Regions from separate parts of the Mycolicibacterium sp. YH-1 genome, predicted to be linked through region 2. Evidence: predicted binding sites of a transcription regulator. Region 2 holds the regulator's gene; the other holds the start of a gene.
What was found. Region 2 encodes LexA, which represses DNA repair genes until DNA is damaged. Its sites were predicted from a motif close to CGAACANNTGTTCG; they were not measured.
Positions count from the first base shown of each region.

Region 1: L0M16_RS27855 (HNH endonuclease signature motif containing protein) is a predicted target of LexA. The motif match lies at 1,277-1,290, and genes of this name have one in related genera.

Region 1 covers NZ_CP092915.1:5,900,360-5,903,762, forward strand. The annotation lists gene L0M16_RS27845 (S-methyl-5'-thioadenosine phosphorylase) at 1-173, opposite strand, end outside; gene L0M16_RS27850 (1,4-dihydroxy-2-naphthoate polyprenyltransferase) at 262-1,134, shown strand; gene L0M16_RS27855 (HNH endonuclease signature motif containing protein) at 1,295-2,698, shown strand; gene L0M16_RS27865 (hypothetical protein) at 2,995-3,252, shown strand; gene L0M16_RS27870 (Clp protease N-terminal domain-containing protein) at 3,258-3,403, opposite strand, start outside.
Region 2 covers NZ_CP092915.1:4,186,882-4,190,284, reverse strand. The annotation lists gene L0M16_RS19650 (LGFP repeat-containing protein) at 1-1,139, shown strand, start outside; gene lexA (transcriptional repressor LexA) at 1,155-1,853, opposite strand; gene L0M16_RS19640 (LysM peptidoglycan-binding domain-containing protein) at 2,062-2,508, shown strand; gene nrdR (transcriptional regulator NrdR) at 2,604-3,068, shown strand; gene L0M16_RS19630 (PhzF family protein) at 3,082-3,403, opposite strand, start outside.

The DNA of each region.
Region 1 (3,403 bases), 1.7 Mb from region 2:
GGGGAGTACTCGTGACCGACGCCGTGCCGCGGCAGAAACGCCACCTCGTGCCCGCCGACCTCGCCCACCGTGATGGGTGCACTCGGAGCCCCGTACGGGGTGTCCAGGTCGACACTGCGCGCTTCTGGTCCGAAGAACGAGTAGAAACCACTGCCACCGATGACTCCAAGCACCCGATTAGCCCCTCGCATCCGCGGTCATTGGTCCATTCTCCTGCATACCCCGGCGTCGACGGCCCGCCCGCAATGCAAGGATTACGCCGTGGCCAGTATCGCGCAGTGGATCGAGGGCGCCCGTCCCCGAACCTTGCCCAACGCCGTTGCCCCCGTCCTCGCCGGAACGGGCGCGGCCGCATGGCTGGACTCCGCCGTCTGGTGGAAGGCACTGCTTGCTCTGGTGGTGTCGCTGGCGCTAATCGTCGGCGTCAACTACGCCAATGATTACTCAGACGGCATCAGGGGCACCGATGATGTGCGGACCGGGCCGCTGCGGCTCGTCGGGTCGAAGCTGGCGTCACCGCGCGCCGTCCTGACCGCCGCCATGACCAGCCTGGCCATCGGCGCCGCGGCGGGCCTCGCTCTGGCCCTCGTGAGCGACCCGTGGCTGATCGCGATCGGCGTGGCATGCATCGCGGGCGCGTGGCTCTACACCGGAGGTTCGACGCCGTACGGATACCGCGGGCTTGGCGAGGTAGCGGTGTTCGTGTTCTTCGGTCTGGTCGCCGTGCTCGGCACGCAGTACACCCAGGCGTTGCGCATCGACTGGGTCGGCGCCGCGCTGGCCGTCGCGACCGGCGCGCTGTCCTCTGCGGTGTTGGTGGCCAACAACCTTCGCGATATCCCCACCGACAAGACGTCGGGCAAGATCACGCTGGCCGTCCGCCTCGGTGACGCCCGCACGCGGGTGCTGTTTCAGGTACTGGTGGTCCTGGCGTTCGTGCTGACGCTGGTGCTGATGCTGGCGACGCCGTGGTGTGCGGTGGGACTTGTCGCGCTGCCGCTGGCAGTGCGCGCCGCGGCACCGGTGCGCAAGGGTCTCGGCGGGCGCGATCTGATTCCCGTGCTGCGCGACACCGGCTTGACGATGCTGGTGTGGTCGATCGCCGTCGCCGCGGCGCTCACCCTCGCCAGCTAGCTCCTCCTCCCCCGCGAGCGTGCGTGTCTGCGGGCGACACGCCGGGCCTAGATACGAGTTTCCGCACGCTCGCCGAATTGGTGAATTCTCTTCTGCCCCTTTGGTTTCACTAGTCACAAATCCGAGATTCCTGTCGGTGTATCGAACTAGTGTTCGAAGTATGTCGGTGGCGGAATTGCATGACTACCAGGGACCGGTCGCCGCGGCCCTTGATGCGCTCGACGCCGCCCTCGACGACCTGGACCAGGCAACCATCGACACGATGAGCCACCCCAGACTCCTCGATGTCATGGACCGCCTGGAACGGGTGAACCGCAGACTGCCCGTCACCGGGAATCGCGTCCTCAACCGGCTGGCTGCTGAGGCCAACCCGCTCGAACTCGGCGACACCACACTGCGAAAGCTGGTGGCGTTCCGGTTGCGGATCAGCACCAACGAGGCCGGCAAGCGCATCGACTGCGCAGCCGACCTGGGCCCGCGGCGCACCCTGACCGGCCAACCGCTGCCACCGGTGCTGGAGCGCACCGCCGCCGCTCAGGCCCGCGGGCAGATCAACACCGAGCACATCGCGATCATCCGCAAGTTCTTCGCCGACCTACCCGAGCACATCGACACCCAGACCCGCACCGACGCCGAGACCGATCTGGTGCGTGTGGCCGCCAAACAGAGCCCCGAGGGGCTGCGCAGTGCCACTGCGCTGCTGCTGGCGCTGCTACACCCCGACGGGGACTACACCGACGCCCAACGCGACCGCCGCCGCGGTGTCTCGATCGGCAACCAGGGCGCTGACGGGCTGAGCCGCATCAGCGGACACCTCACCCCCGAGCTGCGCGCCACCCTCGAACCGATCGTCGCCAAATGGGGCAAGCCCGGGATGTGCAACCCCAACGACCTCACACCCACCATCGACGGCGAACCCACCGACGCCGCCATCGACAGCGATGACCGCACCCAGTACCAGCGCAACCACGACGCCCTACTCGCGATGGGCCGCAACCTGCTGTGCTCGGGACAGCTCGGTCAACACCACGGGCTGCCGACCACCATCATCGTCACCACCACCCTGCAGGAACTGGAATCCGGGACCGGGCACGCCATCACCGCAGGCGGCACCCGCCTACCCATGCGCGACGTCATCGCGCAGGCCTCCCACGCCTTCCACTACCTGGCGGTGTTCGACCAACACACCGAAGCGGCCCTCTACCTCGGGCGCACCCGACGCTGCGCCACCGGCGCCCAGCGCATCGTGCTCTACGCCCGCGATCGGGGCTGCACCCGACCCGGCTGCACAGCCTCGGGCTACACATGCCAAGCCCACCACGCCGTCGCGGACTGGAAGAACGGCGGCCAGACCAACATCGACGACCTCACCCTGGCCTGTGGACCCGACAACCGCCTCATCGAGCTAACCGAGTGGCGCACCCGCAAACGCAAAGACGGCCGCACTGAATGGATCCCACCCCCACACCTGGACACCGGCCAAGCCAGAGTCAACGACCTGCACCACCCCGAACGCATGCTGCACCCACCCGATGAAGGTTCGGATGACGGCGAGGGTCCCTAGTGTCGACATCTCACCGCGACCGGCAGTCTCCTTGTGGCCCTGCGATTTTCGTTGAGCACACCCGGCGTGCACTCGGCGCTGGCCGTCGCCGGTTACGCTGCGTTTTGTGACACACCACGGCGGCGTCCCCCCCGGGCTGGTATGACGACGCCACCGGTTCCGGCGGTCTGCGCTGGTGGGACGGGCAGCGCTGGACCGATCACCGCAACCCGGCTCCCCACCAGCACCCGCAGTACCCGGCCTATGGCATGCCCGCGCGGCGCACGTCCCGGGCTCTGCCGATCACGCTGGCGCTGGTGGCAGTCGTGGTGATCGGCGGGTTCATCCTCTACGCTTTGCTATCCGGCGGCGAGCACAAAACCCAGTGGTACCAGGAGGGTTACGCCGCGGGCGCCGAGGCCGCCACTCTGGTCAGACTCGGCTCCTCCCCAGAGGGAGCGTGCAGCCTGGCGCTGATCGACAAGATCAAGTACGACGATTCGAGGCGAAGCACTCGCGTGAAGGATTTGAGAAGAGGCTGCTTGCAGGCCGTCCGCGATTTGGCCGCGGACTGATCAGGTCACGCTGCGTCGTCGAGCAGGTGGAGGATCGAGCCGCGCAACTGCGATACCGGCACGTGCTCACCGATGAGCACGATTGCCCTCTCATCCGCGCCGCGCAATATGCCCAGTAGCAGATGCTCGCTGCGGATCTCCTTGTCTCCGT
Region 2 (3,403 bases):
TGATCTTCTGGACGCCGGACTTCGGCGCGGTGATCGTGCGCGGCGCGATGAACGCGGCCTGGGCCAAACTCGGCGGCGCGACCGGCGATCTCGGTGCGCCGACCGCCGATCAGGCCGAGAACGGCGATGTGATCACCCAGAAGTTCGCCAACGGGGCGATCACGTTCGACCGTGCGAGCAACGAGTTCTCCACCGAGCCGCCGAATCTGGCCAACGCGCTCGCGGGTCTCGCGGTGCCCGGTCAGGACGCCCCGAGGGCACCCCAGGCCACCGGGCCGGTAGGCGATGACGGCGGGAAGCCGTGGTATCAGAAGTGGTGGTGGGCGCTCGCCCTCATACCCGTTCTCGTACTGGTGGGTGCCGTGGTCGTCGCGGTGATCTTGAACCGGCGGCGCGGTGAGGACCGCGCACCGATGGACCGCTTCGACGAGTACGACGACTATGACGACGACGATCGTGACGTTCATGATCACGATGACGACGACGAGGGCAGTGACTTCGCGTCCGGCCCGATGCCGTCGGCGGGCCCGACACCGGCCAGCCAGCAGCAGCCCTATGTTCCGTTGAGCGCGTGGGCGATGCCGAAGGACGACGAGGGCGGTGACGCCGCGACGCCTGCCGCGTCCGTGCCGCCGGAGGTTCCCGCCGCACGTTCGTTGGACGGTGGATTCTCCCTCGATCAGGACGCGATCGACACGAAGCCCAACCTCATTGTGAGCGTCGTCGAGGAGCGCGACTCCACCGACGAGGCGGCCATGGAGGACTCGGAGGCGTCGGAGGTCTGGGCGGACACCGAGGCCGTCGACGATGACGTCGAGGCCGCGGACGCCGCTGAGGCCGTCGATCCCGCAGCGGTGGATCATCCAGACGAGGCTCGCCCAGAGGAGGTCGAGGCCGTTAGCGGCCCGCCTAGCGGTCGCCACGCGGCCATACAGCTCGATGAGCCCGCGCCGGCTCAGACGTCGTTGCGGCTGGCCTCCGATGAGGGTGATGGTGCCCCTGCCGGATATCCGATCAAGGCCGACACCAAGACGGGTCTGTACTGGCTACCCGGTTCGGAGCAGTACGACCGAGTGAAGGCCGAGGTCTGGTTCGCCAGTGAGGAATTCGCTCTGACGAACGGCTTCGTCAGAGGCTGACGCGGCCGGCCGCCGTCACACCTTGCGGAGAACGGTGACGACCTTGCCCAGGATGGCCGCGTCGTTACCGGGGATCGGGTCGAACACCGGGTTGTGCGGCATCAGCCAGACCTGTCCCCGGGTGCGCTTGAACGTCTTGACCGTCGCCTCGCCGTCGATCATGGCGGCCACGATGTCGCCGTTGTCGGCCACATTCTGCTGACGCACGACCACCCAGTCGCCGTCGCAGATCGCGGCGTCGATCATCGACTCGCCGACGACCTTGAGAAGGAACAGCGATCCCTCGCCGACGAGTTCGCGCGGCAGCGGGAAGACGTCCTCCACCGCCTCTTCGGCGAGGATCGGACCACCCGCGGCGATCCGGCCGAGGACGGGTACGAAGGTGGGCTCGGGCAGCGTGTCCGACCCGGCGACGTCGGTGGTCACGATCGGAGTCACCATGTCGTCGGAACCGCGCACGTCCACCGCGCGGGGCCGGTTGGCGTCGCGCCGCAGGAAGCCCTTGCGCTCCAACGTGCGCAGTTGGTGTGCGACCGATGACGTCGAGGTCAGGCCGACGGCATCACCGATCTCTCGGATGCTCGGTGGATATCCCCTTGTGGTGACCGAATTGCGGATGACCTCGAGGATGGTGCGCTGACGTTCGGTCAGCGCGGCGTCACGGCGCACAGGTGTGTCGTCGCTTCCGTCTCGTGTGTCGCTGCTGTCACTCATGGTGGCGAATCTAGTCCTGTCAATCCCGATAATCAAACATGTGTTCGACGCGTGTCGGGAGCGGCGCGTGACGGCCGGAACTTGTCGGTGGGCGCCGATATCGTTTGCAACAGTTCGATCACATGTTCTATTCATCGAACACCTGAGCGATTATATTTCGAACACACAAGCGAACACACGCTCCGGCGCTTCACCGAAAGGCTCGAAGATGACCATCATCACCAGGGAGAACCCGACCGATCTCATCGCTCGCCCGGTGCGGCGACGCCCCGACGCGTCGCGGGGTCCGCAACGCCGTCGGCCGGCCGCGGAGCCGCTGCGGTACCGCGGCACCGGCGTTCTGATGTCGCGGGCTTCGCACCGACGCAAGCCCATCACACCGGTCACGACAGTGCTGCTGGCGCTGATGGCAGCTGGCATCACGGTGTGGCTCGGACTCGTGGCCCAGTTCGGCGCCCCGCCCGAGGTGCCCCAGCCCGTGCCGGGCCAACTGGCCGTCGTCCAGGTGCAAATGGGGGAGTCGCTGCAGCAGCTTGCTCGTCGCGTGGCCCCCGATGCGCCCACCGGTGCGGTCGTTGATCAGATCCGTGAGCTCAACGAATTGGATTCCGCCGCGGTCGATGCCGGGCAGACGCTCATCGCCCCCGTGGGCTGACGTGCGCCGTGCGCCGTGAACCCTGCGTCCGTGCGACGGTACGCTCGTATGCGACCGGGTTGCCCGGACTGGCCATAGGCGGCGAAGGAGCGGTGATGCACTGTCCGTTCTGCCGTCACCCTGACTCCAGAGTGGTCGACTCCCGTGAGGCCGATGAGGGGCAGGCCATCCGCCGCCGCCGCTCGTGCCCGGAGTGCGGCAAGCGTTTCACCACCGTCGAGACCGCCGTGTTGGCGGTCGTCAAGCGCAGCGGGGTCACCGAACCGTTCAGTCGGGAGAAGGTGATCAAGGGCGTCCGCCGGGCCTGCCAGGGCCGACAGGTCGACGACGATGCGCTGAACCTCCTGGCTCAGCAGGTCGAGGACGCCGTCCGCGCCGCCGGATCACCCGAGGTTGCCAGTAACGAGGTCGGGCTGGCGATTCTGGGCCCACTACGAGACCTCGACGAGGTGGCCTATCTGCGGTTCGCCTCGGTGTACCGGTCGTTCTCCTCGGCCGATGACTTCGAACGCGAGATCGAGGCGCTGCGCGCGCACCGCAAGGTCGCCCCTTCCAGCTGACCGGGCGAGCGGGTCAGTCGATCTGCCTGGTGCCGTCGTCGACGACCCGGCCTGCGACCTTCACCCAGCCCTGTGCGTCCCACGACGTGCGAATGTGTGAACCCTTGCCCTGCGTGATAGAGAGATCGCGACTCAGGTAGTCCGTCATGCGCACGGCCGCCGAACCGGTGGCCTCGTCCTCGGGAATGCCGAAGTGGCTGGCGAACATCCGCGACCGGATGGCGCCGGCGGCCCGATCGCTCCACGACCACACGTAGTGCTCGACGTCCTCGGCGTAGTCATCTGGATCGGCGGCCAGTACCTCGTCGATCGATGACATTTCGTAGATAAGGAAC